DNA from 3 places in the Collibacillus ludicampi genome. Region 2 is predicted to be linked to each of the others. Evidence: riboswitches for the same ligand, from Rfam matches in the RefSeq annotation. Region 2 holds a riboswitch; each other region holds the start of a gene.

Region 1 (5,241 bases), 460 kb from region 2:
ATGGTTTATTGTGGCAGTTTCCGGATGGGTCACCGCGTTGCTCATCGTTGCGCCCTTCTCTTTTGGTCAGGATCCTATGTGGCTATTCAAGCTCTATTCACGCACATTGAATGAGTATCCGTATGCTTCAGTCAATGCTTTCAACTTCTTCAGTCTTCTTGGGGCGAACTACAAACAGGATACATCGAAGTTGTTACTATTCAGTTATCATACTTGGGGAATGTTATTTATTGTAATCGTGACCCTTTTTTCGTGGTGGATGTACAGAAAAGGCCGCAACGGAAAGTTCGCTTCGGTTGCAGCGCTTGTGCAGATTGCAGGTGTATTTACCTTTTCTTCCAGCATGCACGAAAGGTACTTGTTTCCAGCGGCTGCTCTCGCTTTATTGGCGTATACCTACCTGCAAGACAAGAGGCTGCTATGGTTATCGGCCGGATTCAGTTTAACGATATTTATAAACACGTACTCCATTTTCTACAATTCCGTTAATGGCGGAGCACCCTACAATTTTACGCTGTTTATGACTTCACTCTTAAATGTCCTTCTGTGTGTGTTTCTTGCTAAAGTTGTATGGGATCATTGCTTCCTGAAAGTCAGACATGGCGGGGTGCAAGATTGTGCTGTTGATTAGGAATCATGAGATACAAACAAAAGGCGTGAGAGATTTTTGTTTTCATAGTAAACAAGCAACATGCAGACCTTGAACCTTGGGGACTTTGTCCACATGCTGAGACTGTTGGATGTACCAGCAGTCTTTTTTTATAGTTCGGCCTCCGTCCAAGCGGCATGTGAGGTTACTTCGTATGATCATCGGTATCCAAATCTTGCAGGTTCTTTTCATCTTTTGAGCGGAAGTTAAAAACCGTTGGGAACAGTCGATGGAAGTCCAGTATCACATAGGCTAATAATGCGGCAATAATGGAGGGTACATATAAACCGGAAGAAATCATCAAGCCAATGGACGATGCTACCCACATTCCTGCAGCCGTAGTGAGACCTCTAATGCCTTCGTTTGATTTCATGATCGTTCCGGCTCCAATGAAACCTATTCCAGTAACCACTTGCGCCGCTATTCTGCCAGGGTCGTGTGTCGATCCTATGGTCGGAAACCCGTAAATGGAAGCTAATCCGAATATGCAGGAACCCAAGCAGACAAGTGAATACGTACGAAAACCGGCTGTTTTAATTTTATGATCAAATTGATAGTATCGCTCTCTTTCAAGCCCCATAATTGCTCCCACAACAAAAGCAAACAGCAATCGAAATAAGATCACGAAATCGTCATAGTATGTGTGGAAAAGCCAATCCAAATCATTCACCCCAGTTAGAATCTTATAAACACCTCTTTGTGTGCAATGACTTGAAATTGAACGAATAAACCTCATAGGAATATCCGCACACGACTTCAAAATGGTTCCCTTTATTTTGTTTTAGTGTACTATAAAAATGTACGTAATTCGAGATGAACAAATATGTCTGACAATCAACCTCGACGACGTTGTGTCAGCAACCTTTTGATGTGGCGCACCCAACCACAAGAATGGCATGACATTCCGTTTGTTGCGTGATCTCCCCTTGTATCCTACAATAAGTGGGCGTAAAGATTCATGAGATAGGAGGATGGAAGGATGACCAGCGATAAAAACAAACCTGTGTTTCATACATATGAAGAAGTGGAACAAGCGGTCATGGATAAAGTCAATGAACGCATCATCAAGGGACGTTTTATGACCGGACTCCTGAACGGGGTGTATTCTGAGGAGCAGATTCGGGAATTCGCCTTGATCTACAGTTATTACAGCCGCAGTTTTCCGCGCGTCCTGGGGGCTGCCGTCGCTGCTGTAGAGCCGATTGACAAATGGTGGGTGCCGCTTGTCGATAACCTCTGGGATGAAGGGGGCCGTGGAAATCCGAAGGCATATCATTCGAAACTGTATCGTACCTTTTTGGAATCGGCTGCCCCTGATGTGTTCATCAGTGATGAGCATATTCCCGATTATCCGGTAGCACCGCCAGCGAAACGCGCGGTTGATACGTTTATTCGCTTCCTGCAAAATGCGACACCGTTAGAGGCGATGGCTGCTGTTGGGTTAGGTTCGGAGTTGTTTGCGGGGGAAGTCATGGGGCTTATAGGCAAAGGTCTGCAACATCCAAATTATAACAAGACGAGAAAGTTGAATGTGACATTCTGGTTGGTGCATGCCGATACACATGAACCTCGCCACTATCAGCTTTGTAAAGATATTTTGGTGGAATACAAAGATCCCGCGGATTTGCAGCGGATCTATCAGGCGGGCGTGTATATCGCCATGTCGGAAGCGGAGTTCTACGAAGGTATCTATGAACGCATGATGGCTGTCGCGGAAGGGCAAAGGATCTAACCTCTGATGGTCGCGGCGTGTACAGGAGGAAAATCGAGAGCCATTCTCTGTAATACGACAAGAGAATATATCATCCAATCCATACTCGAATTTCATCCGAGATTCTTGTTGTAACAGCTTCAAGCAACAGTTGTCAAGAACAGCGGATCCGCATATAATTGTATGTACAATTTCATAGCTCCATCGCTGAATTCCGAAAGGAAACGGGGGAACCATCTTTTTGGGGTGAATCCAGTCGTCTGATTGGTAGGACAATCTCTTAAGTCCGAACCCGGCAGCTAACTTCGTAAGCGTTTAAGAGAGGAGTGATGAGCGATGATTCGTAAATTCTTGTACCGTACCCCCCGTAGGTATCCCCTTCGGGGGTTTTATTTACCGGATCTGATTGAAGATGGCTGGTACGGGTTTGACGAACCGGATGATTTACAACATTCGCCTGACGAATACGAATGGAACAAGAAGGAAGTTGAACTTCACGATTATTTGAAAAATCAACAAATCCAACACAGGCTTTCCCAGTTAACCAGAAATAACCGGTCTACTTGCAAACGTATGGATGAAACATCCGGTGAAAACATGACTTCATGATCTGTTCAATAATCAAAATATTATATGTATAAGGACTTGTGTAGAAAATTAACGAAAAGGAGGCGGAGACTCATGGAACAGATCTTGTTTGATCATGAAGAAACGACCCGTACCCGCCATGTAGGGTTCATTAAAGGCGGAAGACGATTTGATTTCACCTTGACGTATTCGCAACATTTTCTCGGCAAGACGATTGTGACTTGCCTTCAGACGGGACGAAGCGCGTTATTGGACATACATGATATCCATATTCCGGATATCCTTTCATCCAAGTTCGGTTTGAATGATGAAGAAGCGCGCCATTTGGCAGGTTTCTTGGAAACACCTTTAAGCGATCGGATGATACACACACAGTACTGAAATCTCTTTCGATGTTGAACCCGGAAGATTCCGGGTTTCTTTTTTTCCTGTCTCGCGATTCAGCCATTTCCTTGTTGAGCAGAGAAAGGCGGGAAAGACAGTAAACGTATATGTCCGAGACTCGGACATGACCCACGGATTCGCCCGCTCCTTTTCATTACCAACCCATACGAACATCACGATGGAGATTTTTAATGGGGTACTCCATGTGTTTCGAAAGTTTTGGTATGGTTCGCCCGTTCGCGCTGTAGGAATGGGGGTAACCAACTTAGTTGATGACAGTGTGATGCAATTGGATCTCTTTTCGGACAAGGTAAGAAAACGGGAGCTAGGCTATACAATGGACAAAATCCGTGCCAAGTATGGTGCTACTTCTCTTATGCGTTGTGCCTCTTTAACGAAAGCCGGCATTCTTCCGGAAAGAGCTTCGAAAATTGGTGGGCACTATGCATAAAAAGACATGAACGCAATCACGCGTCATGTCTTTTCTTAAGAGGTTAAATATCAGCAAAAATATGGTACCAATCTTCATTAACACAAACAAGAGGTGATCTTTGTGACTCGCCGTGCAATGCTTACGGAACGTGGAAATAAACTTTGGGAAGGTTCTCGCATGATCTTGCCGGAGCATCGGGCGGCAATTGCAGAGTATGAATATAAACAACGTTTATTGACAAAGCCAACCCTCGATAGCGATAAATTAGAAGAGATGAGCCGAAAGTTGTCGGAAGCCTTGCAGGATGAGAAACGAATCACCATTCACGTCTTTCATCCAGAAGGAATTGAACGGGTACATGTACTTCCGAAGAAAATTGATATTTCGACGCGGATACTTGTCGGACTCAGTACGTTGGGAGAACGGACTATTCGGATCAAGCTAGATGACATCATTGATATTGAACACTAAAGAATGACTCGATCAGCGTTGTAGATACAATCCATGCGATTCATTTACTAATATTTTCAAATAACTTCTTTATAAGGAAATAAAGTATATATCCCCCATAACTGATAAATAGGTTTTTCATTATTTCAAGATAATTTAGGTTTTTATTTACAAAATAAGAAACCAGTATAAAAGTAAATGCAAAAATAACAAAATTTAACAAGTTATTTATTATTGTTTTCATATGCTCCTCCATTTATATAACTTATCGAAATATATGGCGAGCATGACTTTAAGTCAGCCTCGCCATATATCTATTTAATTCAATAGTGAATATTCAATCAACATAAGGTAAAACTTCTGCAGTATAGGAATAAAACTTAGAGCCTATAAATGAATCTCCCATATAATACATATCCAAACAACTATAATAACAAGATGTATATCTAGTCACCCAACGATAGTCAACATATGATTGAATCGTAATATCACCTTTTATTACTTTATCTGAAAAATATCCAGTAACTGCAGCAGCTATGAATGAAGCAGCACTTTTAGGAAGACCATATTTACTTTGTAAAAAGTTGGTGGCTACACCGACACCAGTGGAGATTGCCGAAGTAATAATATATTTTGGAATCACATAGGTAGTTGAAAAGCTCCCATCCCAATTTTGAGTACCACCATCAACAGAATTTGGTTTTACTTGAACATTTCCTTGATTTAATTTGACCTTAGAGTTTGTAGCGGCGAAAGAGGGAGTCGCACTTGTAATCGCAATAGCAGTTATGAGAGAACCAATTAAGAATCGTTTTTTCATTCCATATCCTCCTTATAATTACTTTATACCAATATATTTCATCATTAGTATTAAATATCCTGTTAAAATTTTGTAAATATTCGATTTTATATAATTAATGTAATGTCTATACATTAAGAATGACAAAATATTCCTCATAGAGGATGGCCCAAACTTCTTTTACCTAGCGCATAAGATCAGCTGTTAAGCTCTATCGGTGCAAGCTC
Region 2 (5,241 bases):
AGAAGGCCCTCTTTATATCGCGGGGCCTTCTCTGCGTTTTATCATGTATAATTTTCTATAATATACGGAAAGAGCAGTGAGAAAAGGAAGAGAGAACATGATTAAAATCGGCCTGACCGGTTGGGGGATCATAAGGACTTGTATTCGGACGGGGTGGCAAGCGGGGATAAACTGAAAGTCTACAGTTCCTATTTTCCGATAGTGGAGGTAGACAGTTCTTTTTATGCCGTCCTTCCCGAGAAAAACTACAGCAAATGGGTCGAAGAAACCCCGCCCGCTTTTTCTTTCATTATCAAGGCATACCAAGGAATGACCGGACATTTAAGAGGAAAGAATCCTTTCTCAAGTCTGGGAGAAATGTTTGATGCGTTTAAACAATCGATTGAACCGGTCATACAAGCGGGTAAATTGAAAGCCGTTCTTTTTCAATACCCACCCTGGTTTGAATGTATCAAAGAAAATGTGGATGTTCTTCGCTATACGAAGGAGAAGATGGGTGATATTCCGGTTGCGCTTGAATTCAGAAACAGGAGTTGGTTCACGCCCAGAATGTTGGAAAAAACAATCGCGTTTATGGAGAAAGAAGGATGGATCCATAGCATTTGCGATGAACCGCAAGCGGGAGCAGGCTCCATACCCACAGTTTTGCATCCGACGAATCGTCAATTAACACTCGTACGCTTTCACGGGCGTAATGTAAACGGATGGACGAATACCGGAGACGGTAATTGGAGAGACATCCGTTACTTATACCGGTATAGCCGGGAAGAGTTAACGGAGTGGAAAGAGAAGTTGAAAGATCTGCAACAAAGATCACAAGAGATTTGTGTCTTATTCAACAACAATTCGGGCGGACATGCCGCCGCCAATGCCATGGAAATGATCGAACTCTTGGGCATAGAATATAAAGGATTGTCTCCGCGGCAATTGGATTTCTTTTAAAAAGCTTCCCACGAAAAGCATGGTGGGAAGCTTTTTTATCATCCGGGTATGTTTTTGTATAGTATAACAAACGATACGAATAAATCTTGAATTTAAAGGGAGGGAATGTCATGGAATGGTATGAACGGCTGGCCGATTACTTTCCAGAACACGAGATGAAAGATCCGCGTCAACTCTATGACCTGATTGAGGATAAGGACACCTACCACAAAGAAGAGACAGATGAATACATCGTGATGTATGCCGAATTCCCTACATTTATCTTTATTGACTATTTACTCGTCAATCCTGCGACAAGAGGGAAAGGAGTCGGCACGAAACTCCTCAACCGTTTTAAAGAAAAGGGGAAGACGATCATCGTAGAAGTGGAGCCTATTGATCACGAAGATGAAGACACGAAAAAGAGGGAAGCATTTTATCGCAAAAACGGGTTTGTCAAGGCGGATCGTATTCAATACCGCAGGAAAGATGAAGACGGAAAACCATATGAAATGAATATCTTTTATTGGAGTCCGGAAGATTTGCCCCAGAATGTGATTATGGAGAAAATGGCCAAGGCGTGTGAAGAAATCCACAATTTCCGTTCTAAAAAATATTACGGGCGCAAGTTGGCAGACCCGGACGAAGTCTTGAAATTCATCAAACATTAAAGTTCGCGAATGGCCTTCTTGGTATGTCGAATACATTGTCTTATTCCCCGAGAATATTCCGTCATTTTTGTGCACGGTAGTTCAGCAAGAGAATTCTCCCATATCCCTCCCTATGGTCGGAATTCCTTACCAACTGGTAATTTGCCCCTATCTGCGGATAAGATTATAATCAAATCTGAAAAGTCAATATTGTGTGATGCTGAATTCCCGAAAGGGAAGCGGGGGAACCACGTTTGGGGTGAATCCGGGCATGCAGTCTCGCATGACCGGTAGGGCCGACTCTCAGCCCGAATCCGTCAGCTAACTTCGTAAGCAGTGTAAGAGAGGGGTGAATGATGTTCATGGGAAAGTATTCGCTTATTTTATACCCCCGTAGGTATTTGTCCTCGGGGGTTTTGTTTTTCATGCGTAGACGAGAATTTGCGAAAGGGGTTGTCTAGTGAAAAAGTTATTTAGGACTTTAGGGCTGTCCCTGATCATGATGACTGCGGTGGTTGGTTGCGGAGTCTCCAAAGGAAAGACGGGTGTCGGCACCTCTTCCGACACATCCGTGGAATCTACTTGGCAGCGTGTAAAAAAACAAGGATATGTGACCGTCGGATTTGCGAATGAAAAACCTTACGCCTATGTAACACCAGATGGAAAGCTGACGGGTGAAGCGGTTGAGGTCGCGCGTACGGTTCTCACAAGGTTAGGGATTCATGAGATGAGAGGTGAGATCACCGAATTTGGATCACTGATACCCGGGCTGAAAGCTAAGCGTTTCGACATGATCACGGCGGGTATGTTCATTAAACCGGAACGTTGCAAAGAAGTGGCATTTGCCGACCCTGAATACAGTATCGGTGAGGCAATCGCGGTGAAGAAAGGGAATGTAGTGAATATTCATAGTTATCGGGATATTTCCGCCAACCCGAAAGTGAAAGTTGCAGTGATGACCGGAGCTATAGAGGTTGATTATCTGCAAAAGTCGAGAGTCTCCGCCGCACAGATCGTAACGGTTCCCGACCAGCCTTCCGCTGTCGCCGCACTACAAGCAGGCCGAGCGGATGTGGTTACGATGACGGGGCCTTCGTTGCAATCGGTGCTCGATGCGGTGAAAGATCCATCAATTGAAAGAGTGATGGACTTTCAACAACCGATGATTGAAGGGAAGAGCGCACGAGGATACGGGGCAACGGCTTTCCGCAAAGAAGACAAGGACTTCCGTGATGCATTCAATCGTGAGTTACAGAAACTGAAGGAATCGGGTGAACTATTCAAGATCATTCAGCCCTTCGGATTTACCAAACAGGAATTGCCGGGCAATGTAACAGCTGAGCAAGTGTGTACAAACGAACAGTAAGAATGCATATCTCCCCATTCTATAATAATTCGATGCAGACAGATTTCACAAGATCCTTCATTCTCATTCTACTTGAGTGTTGATGATCAAGATCGAAAGGAGTGCATGTCAATCTATTCGTTCCTAGACTTACTCCCGCCACTCTTGAAAGGCGCGGGGATCACCCTCGAGATTACGATTCTCTCGATGATCGCAGCTCTTTTCTTAGCCATGCTTGCGGGGATTGGCCGCCTGTCCAAATATTCAATGATTCGGGGCGTAACGGCTATTTATGTAGAAGTTTTTCGCGGAACCTCCCTGCTGGTTCAGTTGTATTGGTTGTATTTTGCCCTGCCGATCCTGGGCATCGAATTGCCAAAAATGGCAGCCGCGGTACTTGCGTTGGGGCTCAATTATGGGGCTTACGGATCAGAAGTGGTTCGTGGATCGATCCTTGCCGTACCAAAAGGACATACGGAAGCAGGGATCGCGTTGAACATGACTCCCTGGCAGAGAATGAGATGTATCATATGGCCCCAAGCGTTTGTCATGATGTTGCCGGCTTTCGGAAATTTGCTCATTGAATTGCTGAAAGGTACGGCCTTGGTTTCTCTCATTACACTTGCAGATTTAACCTTTCAGGCGAAAATTCTCAGCACCTCGACATTCCAAACCACCGAGATCTATACTCTTTTGCTCGTGATGTATTTCATTCTCGCGTACCCCATCACATGGGGAATTCGCCTGATTGAGCGCAGAGTTGCTGCAGGGAGGTCATAGCCCATGTGGGATTGGGATTTCGCCTGGTCCATCGTTCCGCAACTTCTTGAAGCGTTAAAGGTAACCGTTACCTCCACGTTCGTGGCGTTTTTCATAGCAGCGATCGCAGGACTTTTGCTTGCGATTGGCAGGAGATCCGCGTGTAAGCCCTTATCTCTAGTTACAGGCGGAATTGTGGAATTTGTGAGGAGCACCCCTCTTCTTGTTCAGCTGTATTTTATTTTTTACGTGCTGCCTGTGTTTGGGGTTTCACTTTCCCCCTTCACAGCGGGAGTGATCGGCTTAGGATTGCATTATAGTTCGTACCTGTCCGAGGTGTATCGCTCAGGGATCGATTCCGTCCCTCGTGGCCAATGGGAAGCTGCGGTCGCTCTGAACTTTTCAAAAATGCAGACGTGGGGCAGAATCATCGTACCTCAAGCGATACCGCCGGTCATCCCGGTCTTGGGAAACTACTTGATTGTCATGTTTAAAGAGACACCGATTCTATCGGCAATCACTTTAATGGAGATCTTGCAAACGGCCAAAATGATCGGCTCTACCTCCTTTCGCTATCTTGAGGGATTTACGATCGTAGGTTTGATGTTCCTACTCTTGAGTTACCCTTCATCGCTTCTGGTTCGCCGTCTAGAGTACCGATTAAATCGAAAGTTATCAAATTTGAGCGGAGAGGCAAATCCAATAGGAAGCAGAAAGGAAGTGGGATATTGAGCTTCCCTTTACGAGCAACAAGCATGATCGAGCTTTCCGGCGGACAAAAACAACGTGTGGCGATCGCGCGGGCTTTGGTCATGCGACCGAAAATCATGTTGTTTGATGAAGTGACATCGGCCCTAGACCCTGAACTTGTCGGTGAAGTGCTTGAAGTGATCAAGGGAATCGCCTCTGAAGGGGATATGGCCATGATATTAGTCACACACGAAATGGATTTTGCACGAGATGTGGCCGATCGTGTGATTTTCACGGATGGTGGTCAAATCGTGGAACAAGGAACGCCGGAAGAGATCTTTGGCAATTCCAAAAGTCCTCGATTGCAAATGTTCTTGAGCCGTTTTCGAAGGGGGTGATCCATGAGGGAAAATTGTACCGACTCATAAAGGAGGTTGATTGAGATGCCACTCAAACGAATGACTTCAGAATACTTCGGTCACACAACTGAGTACCGTTGATGAATTGGAAAACATTCAACTTCGTCAACCGAACGTGGAAGATGGGCGAAAGATCTGGAAACTCGTACGCGACACAGGTGTTCTGGATCTGAATTCCGCTTACAGCTATTTGCTTTTATGCAAATACTTTTCGGAAACGTGTGTAGTAGCCACTTCCGGGAATCAAATGGCAGGGTTTGTTTCCTCTTTTCGTCCCCCTTCAAGTCCGGATACGATTTTTGTCTGGCAAATCGCTGTTCATGATTCACACAGGGGAAAAGGCTTGGGAAAAGCTCTTTTACAAGAACTGCTTGCTCGGAAAGCGTGTAAGGACGTACGTTTTCTGGAAACTACGATCAGTCCGTCTAATACTCCATCCCAGTCTTTGTTTCGAGGG
Region 3 (5,241 bases), 1.0 Mb from region 2:
CCAGCGAGACGACCTCCACGGAGCACGAACGCAAAGCATACGCCGCCAAACTACATATTTTTCAAGATTGGAAGGGAGTTGAACATATGGAACAATTGGGAATCACAGGTCGTTCCCGACATGATACCCCCGACGAATTTGCTACCTTATCGGCGGTTATCATTGACGGAGAAGAGGTGTTCATTGATAATGGCGCGATTCACGGGAAGAGCCGCGTGGAACGAGGCATCTCATTTTCAGCTAAAAGTCCCGATGAAGTACCGGGGGGCATCCGTATCCCTGTTATTTGGGTCACTTTGCGTCGTACGGAAGGGGGCTTCGGCTACTCGGGGATTTGCGGTTCCGTACTCGTGATTGATAAGGAAGCGCGAACCGGCTACAAGAGTCTTCCTGATCAAGTGAACAAGATGGATGCAGCGATGAAAGGCAAAGTACAGGTAGATGCCTTGACGGAGAAGGAAAAAAAACTTTTGTCCGATTTCTTGCGGGAATTTCGCGGCGGGGAACTGTGGAAAAATACGGATGAAAATGTAAAATCCTCTCTTTCATAAAAATGAACATATTTTTGTAAAAATACATTCCGTTACAGAGGTGGTTCTGATATAATCAGTTCGTTATGTACGTGAGAAAGGAAATTGCCTTATGAATAAACAGAATGAAACTCCTCTCTTTTCGGCGCTTGTTGAACACGCGAAAAAAAACCCGATTCAGTTCCATATACCCGGTCATAAAAAAGGGAGCGGAATGCCTTCCGAATTCCGTGAATTTATCGGACAAAACGCTTTGTCGATCGATCTGATCAACATCGCACCGATGGATGATCTCCATCATCCAATGGGGATGATCCGTGATGCACAAGAGTTGGCTGCGGAAGCGTTCGGTGCCGATTACACGTTTTTTTCCGTTCAAGGAACGTCCGGCGCGATCATGACGATGATCATGTCGGTTGTCGGCCCCGGGGACAAGATTCTCGTTCCGCGTAATTTGCACAAATCGGTATTGACGGCGATTATCTTATCGGGTGCACAACCGATCTTCATGCATCCGGACGTGGATCACAATCTTGGAATCGCGCACGGTGTATCCGTAGAGACTGTTTCTATGATGCTGACACACCATCCGGATGTGAAAGCGATACTTCTCATCAACCCGACTTATTTTGGTGTGGCGTGTGACTTGCAAGCCATCGTGGAACTGGCACATGCGCGCAACATTCCCGTGATCGTGGATGAAGCGCACGGCGCGCATCTTCCTTTTCACGAGAAACTCCCTCTTTCTTCCATGAAGGCGGGGGCTGACATGGCAGCTACCTCGGTTCATAAATTGGGTGGATCGTTGACACAGTCATCCATCTTGAACGTTCGTGAGGGACTGGTCAATCCATCACATGTTCATGCGATCTTATCGATGCTTCATACGACATCGACTTCTTATTTATTGCTAGCATCACTGGATGTGGCGCGCAAGAATCTTTATATGCACGGGCATGAATTGATCGATACCGCGATCCGTTTGGCGGAACGGGCGCGTAAGGAGATCAACGAAATCCCCGGGCTCTATTGTTTTGGCGAGGAAATTCTGGATTCGTCCTCGAAGTTTGCCTTCGACCCCACCAAATTAACGATCTCTGTGAAAGAATTGGGCATTACGGGTCATCAGGTGGAGGAGATCTTACGGGAAGAATTTAATATTGAAGTGGAACTTTCCGATCTTTATAACATCCTTTGTATCGTTACATTCGGAGATACGGACGAAACGATCGACATTCTTGTATCCGCCTTGCGTCGCATTTCGGAGAAATTTGTGGGGCAGCGCGATAAAACAGAAGTTCGTGTGAAGATACCGGCGGTACCCCTCCTCGCAATGTCCCCAAGGGACGCTTTTTATGCAAAAACGGAAGTCGTTCCTCTCGATGAAGCGATCGGTCGCACGTTTGCGGAACTCGTGATGGTCTATCCACCGGGGATTCCGATTTTGCTTCCCGGCGAAATCGTCACACAAGAGAACGTGGATTATATCCGCGAACATATGAAAGCGGGTTTGCCCGTACAAGGAACGGATGATCCGAATATCGAGTACGTGAAGGTGGTTGCACAGTCTATCTGATTGCAGATAGACTGTTTTTTATTGATATGTACTTTCTTCCTCCTGCACCATTCGATTACTAATGAAGTTTTGATCGGTAATCGGTATACTATTCTGCGTACATTTTATGGCCGAATCTTGTTGATCAAGTACGGAGGAACCAACTTTTGGGGTGAACCTATTGGTAACCAACAGGCGGGGGATCCTTCACCCGAACCCGTCAGCTAACTCCGGAGGCCTTTGAAGGAGGAAGTGAATATGAAAGAACGTGTCAAAGCACTGGCTATGGGAGCCATTCTGTGTGGTGCTTTGTTTGGATCTGCACAAGCGTCCGCGACAACATATACGGTACAAAAGGGTGACACACTTTATGACCTCTCGAAGAAGACAGGAACGACTGTGAGCGCCTGGAAGATTGCGAATCATCTTACAAGCGATAAAATTCAGTCGGGAAAAGAAATGAATCAACCGATGTCGTATCGTGTTGTTGAAGGGGATACCCTTTGGAAGCTATCGCAGAGATACAACACGACTGTGGAAGAAATTCAACGAGCAAACGGTTTGCAAGGGTCCTTGATCTTGGTTGGACAAGTCTTACAGCTTCCTGTTGGCAGCAAGGAGGTAACGGCTGCAGCCTCTGCTACACCGGAAGAACCAACAGAGGGGAACAAGACCGCTCCGGTTCATACGGATCAAGCTTCACCTGTTGCCGATGCGCAAGTCGTAAAGACGCTTGATTGTGTAGCGACTGCATACGGTCCTGCAGATTCTACAGGATGGGGCGGTTTGACAAAGACAGGCAAGCACGTAGCACAGGGAATGATCGCCGTGGATCCGAATGTGATTCCACTGGGATCCAAAGTGTGGATTTCCGGCTATAACGATCCGAACCTCCCGGCCGGTGGCTTCATGGCCACTGCTGAAGATACCGGCGGGGCGATTCGTGGCAACCGTATCGATATCTATATTCATGCGGATGACGCTACGGTGCGTAAATTTGGCGTACAAAATGTAACAGTAAAAGTACTGAAGTGAGATTTCAGTGGGTAAAAAGGGCTTCTTCTTTTTGAGAGGGAAGCCCTTTTTTGCATGCTACATATTTTCGAAATAAGAGGGGAATACTGGAAACGAAGGTGGTGTACTTATGCAATCCATCCATATTCTTCATCTTGTTCGTCCCGCGGAAGGAGGCATGCTGCAGCATGTACAGCATCTGCTCAGAGGGTCTTCCGCTTCCTTTCAAGTTTCCGTTGCCTGTCCGCCTGATTCACGTCTCTTTCGTGAAGCTCCTGAAGGAGTCAGACGAGTGGGTATTCCTATTTATGATGGATGGGCGCCATATCATGATCTCTTGGCGTCCTTACGTTTGAAAGAATGGATGGAGAACAATCCAGTGGATATTCTGCATATGCACGGAGCAAAAGCGGGGCTTGTCGGAAGATTGGCTGCACGAATGATGAAAAAAACCCCTCGTCTCGTGTATACCATACATAACTTTATAGAACCGAAGAATAGGTGGCGGAAAAGGGTCTATCAGGGATTGGAACAATGGCTGCTGCGTGATACCGATTGTTTGATCACAGTTTCTCATGCATTGGCAAAACATTGCGGATCTCGACTCGATGTGTCTGAGGAGAAAATCCGTATCATCCATAATGGAGTTGCTCTACCCAGGGAACCTTTTACAGTTACTGATGCAAGGAAATTTCTTGGGGTAGCAAACGACCGTTTTGTCATCGGGACGATCAGTCGTCTGATCTATGAAAAAGGAGTTTCCTTCTTGCTAGACGCATTCCATACGCTTCTGCGTTGTGGTTATGATATGGATCTCGTCATCATCGGTGACGGGCCTGAACGAGACAAGTTGGAAAGAATGGCAGCAAAAATCGATACAAAAGGTCGTATCCGTTTTCTCGGACACGTCCCCGACGCAGTTCGTTTTCTCAGAGGATTCGATCTTTGCGTGATTCCTTCTTTGCAAGAAGGTTTTGGTCTTGTCGCGGCCGAGTCGATGCTTGCGGGTGTTCCCCTGATCGCTACATTCGTGGGGGGATTAGAAGAAGTTGTACAAGACGGAGAAACCGGCCTGCTTGTCCAACCGGGAGATGCGTGTGCACTGGCAAAAGCGGTGGAACGAATGTATATGGATCCGCCTTTGAAACGACAATTGGCAATGAAAGGAAAGGAGTATGCGACTGCCTATTTTACGGTTTCCAAAATGTTACAAGAAACGTTAGAAGTGTATCGTGCTTGCATGAAAGAAAGGGGAGCGTTTGATGAAGAGAAAGTTTCTTTATAACAAAGGGAGAAAGGAACTGATCTTTCTCTCTCTGCTCTCCATTTTGATGATGCTTATCCCGCAGAAATCGGTGCTCGCGGAAAGCATTCGATCGCACAAACGGGTGATCCTCGTTTTGGCTGCAGGTCTCTCCCTTGAACATATTTCACCTGAAAAAACGCCCAATCTATATACATTGATGAAAAAAGGATCCATTGGAATGATGAGTACCAATACGGCCGGGATACGTTCGGAGGAAGCCGCTTATGCGACGATAGGTGCCGGAAACAAAGTGACGGGCGAAAAACAGGCATGTTTGTCATTTGAAAAGGATGAACGGGTCATCTTGCCCGACGAGTATCAGGCGATCAAGGGACGTGACTTGTATGAACGAAACCTTGGATCTCCCGCTCTTGGTGATGTGGTCTTTCCGTATATGATGCCGCTTACAAACGTGAACCAGTCCCTTCCTTATCGTTTTCAACTCGGTTGGATGGGGGAACAGATCAAAGACATGGGCGGTAAAACCGCCGTGATCGGGAACAGCGACCTAGGAAATCGTTACTATCGTTTGGCGCCCTTGATTACAATGAACCAAGCGGGTCAAACGGATTTCGGTCAAGTGGGAAACGAGGTGTTGTGTAAAGACCCTGTCCAGCCTTTCGGAATCCGCACAGATTATGAGAAGTTATATCAATCCTATTTACGAGTGCGGGACAAGGCGACATTAACGGTGATTGAGACAGGGGATTTGTTGCGCTTACATGCGGAAAAAGAGCAAATCGACTCTGCGGTCGCGGAACATGTATATATGCAGGATCTCGCACGCATGGATAGTCTGATTGGCCGTTTGTTCTCTGAAATTGATTCGCAAACGT

What was found. Region 2 has a riboswitch for cyclic di-AMP ahead of ehuB (ectoine/hydroxyectoine ABC transporter substrate-binding protein EhuB). Riboswitches for the same ligand answer to the same signal wherever they lie in the genome.
Region 1: linked by a shared signal. The riboswitch ahead of DNHGIG_RS04755 (hypothetical protein) and the one ahead of ehuB (ectoine/hydroxyectoine ABC transporter substrate-binding protein EhuB) in region 2 are both predicted to bind cyclic di-AMP.
Region 3: linked by a shared signal. The riboswitch ahead of DNHGIG_RS01845 (LysM peptidoglycan-binding domain-containing protein) and the one ahead of ehuB (ectoine/hydroxyectoine ABC transporter substrate-binding protein EhuB) in region 2 are both predicted to bind cyclic di-AMP.

What each region holds. Positions count from the first base shown of each region.
Region 1 covers NZ_BOQE01000001.1:929,127-934,367, reverse strand. The annotation lists gene DNHGIG_RS04770 (glycosyltransferase 87 family protein) at 1-631, shown strand, start outside; gene DNHGIG_RS04765 (MgtC/SapB family protein) at 795-1,310, opposite strand; gene DNHGIG_RS04760 (iron-containing redox enzyme family protein) at 1,629-2,381, shown strand; cyclic di-AMP (ydaO/yuaA leader) riboswitch at 2,556-2,689, shown strand; gene DNHGIG_RS04755 (hypothetical protein) at 2,697-2,969, shown strand; gene DNHGIG_RS04750 (DUF3055 domain-containing protein) at 3,042-3,329, shown strand; gene DNHGIG_RS04745 (DinB/UmuC family translesion DNA polymerase) at 3,331-3,783, shown strand; gene DNHGIG_RS04740 (YolD-like family protein) at 3,886-4,236, shown strand; gene DNHGIG_RS04735 (hypothetical protein) at 4,553-5,035, opposite strand.
Region 2 covers NZ_BOQE01000001.1:1,386,415-1,391,655, reverse strand. The annotation lists partial or broken gene DNHGIG_RS06905 (DUF72 domain-containing protein) at 98-942, shown strand; gene DNHGIG_RS06900 (GNAT family N-acetyltransferase) at 1,053-1,592, shown strand; cyclic di-AMP (ydaO/yuaA leader) riboswitch at 1,780-1,923, shown strand; gene ehuB (ectoine/hydroxyectoine ABC transporter substrate-binding protein EhuB) at 2,032-2,937, shown strand; gene ehuC (ectoine/hydroxyectoine ABC transporter permease subunit EhuC) at 3,043-3,696, shown strand; gene ehuD (ectoine/hydroxyectoine ABC transporter permease subunit EhuD) at 3,700-4,407, shown strand; partial or broken gene DNHGIG_RS06880 (ATP-binding cassette domain-containing protein) at 4,437-4,763, shown strand; gene ectA (diaminobutyrate acetyltransferase) at 4,870-5,241, shown strand, end outside.
Region 3 covers NZ_BOQE01000001.1:350,805-356,045, reverse strand. The annotation lists gene DNHGIG_RS01855 (YwhD family protein) at 87-551, shown strand; gene DNHGIG_RS01850 (aminotransferase class I/II-fold pyridoxal phosphate-dependent enzyme) at 643-2,106, shown strand; cyclic di-AMP (ydaO/yuaA leader) riboswitch at 2,205-2,339, shown strand; gene DNHGIG_RS01845 (LysM peptidoglycan-binding domain-containing protein) at 2,344-3,120, shown strand; gene DNHGIG_RS01840 (glycosyltransferase family 4 protein) at 3,230-4,384, shown strand; gene DNHGIG_RS01835 (alkaline phosphatase family protein) at 4,362-5,241, shown strand, end outside.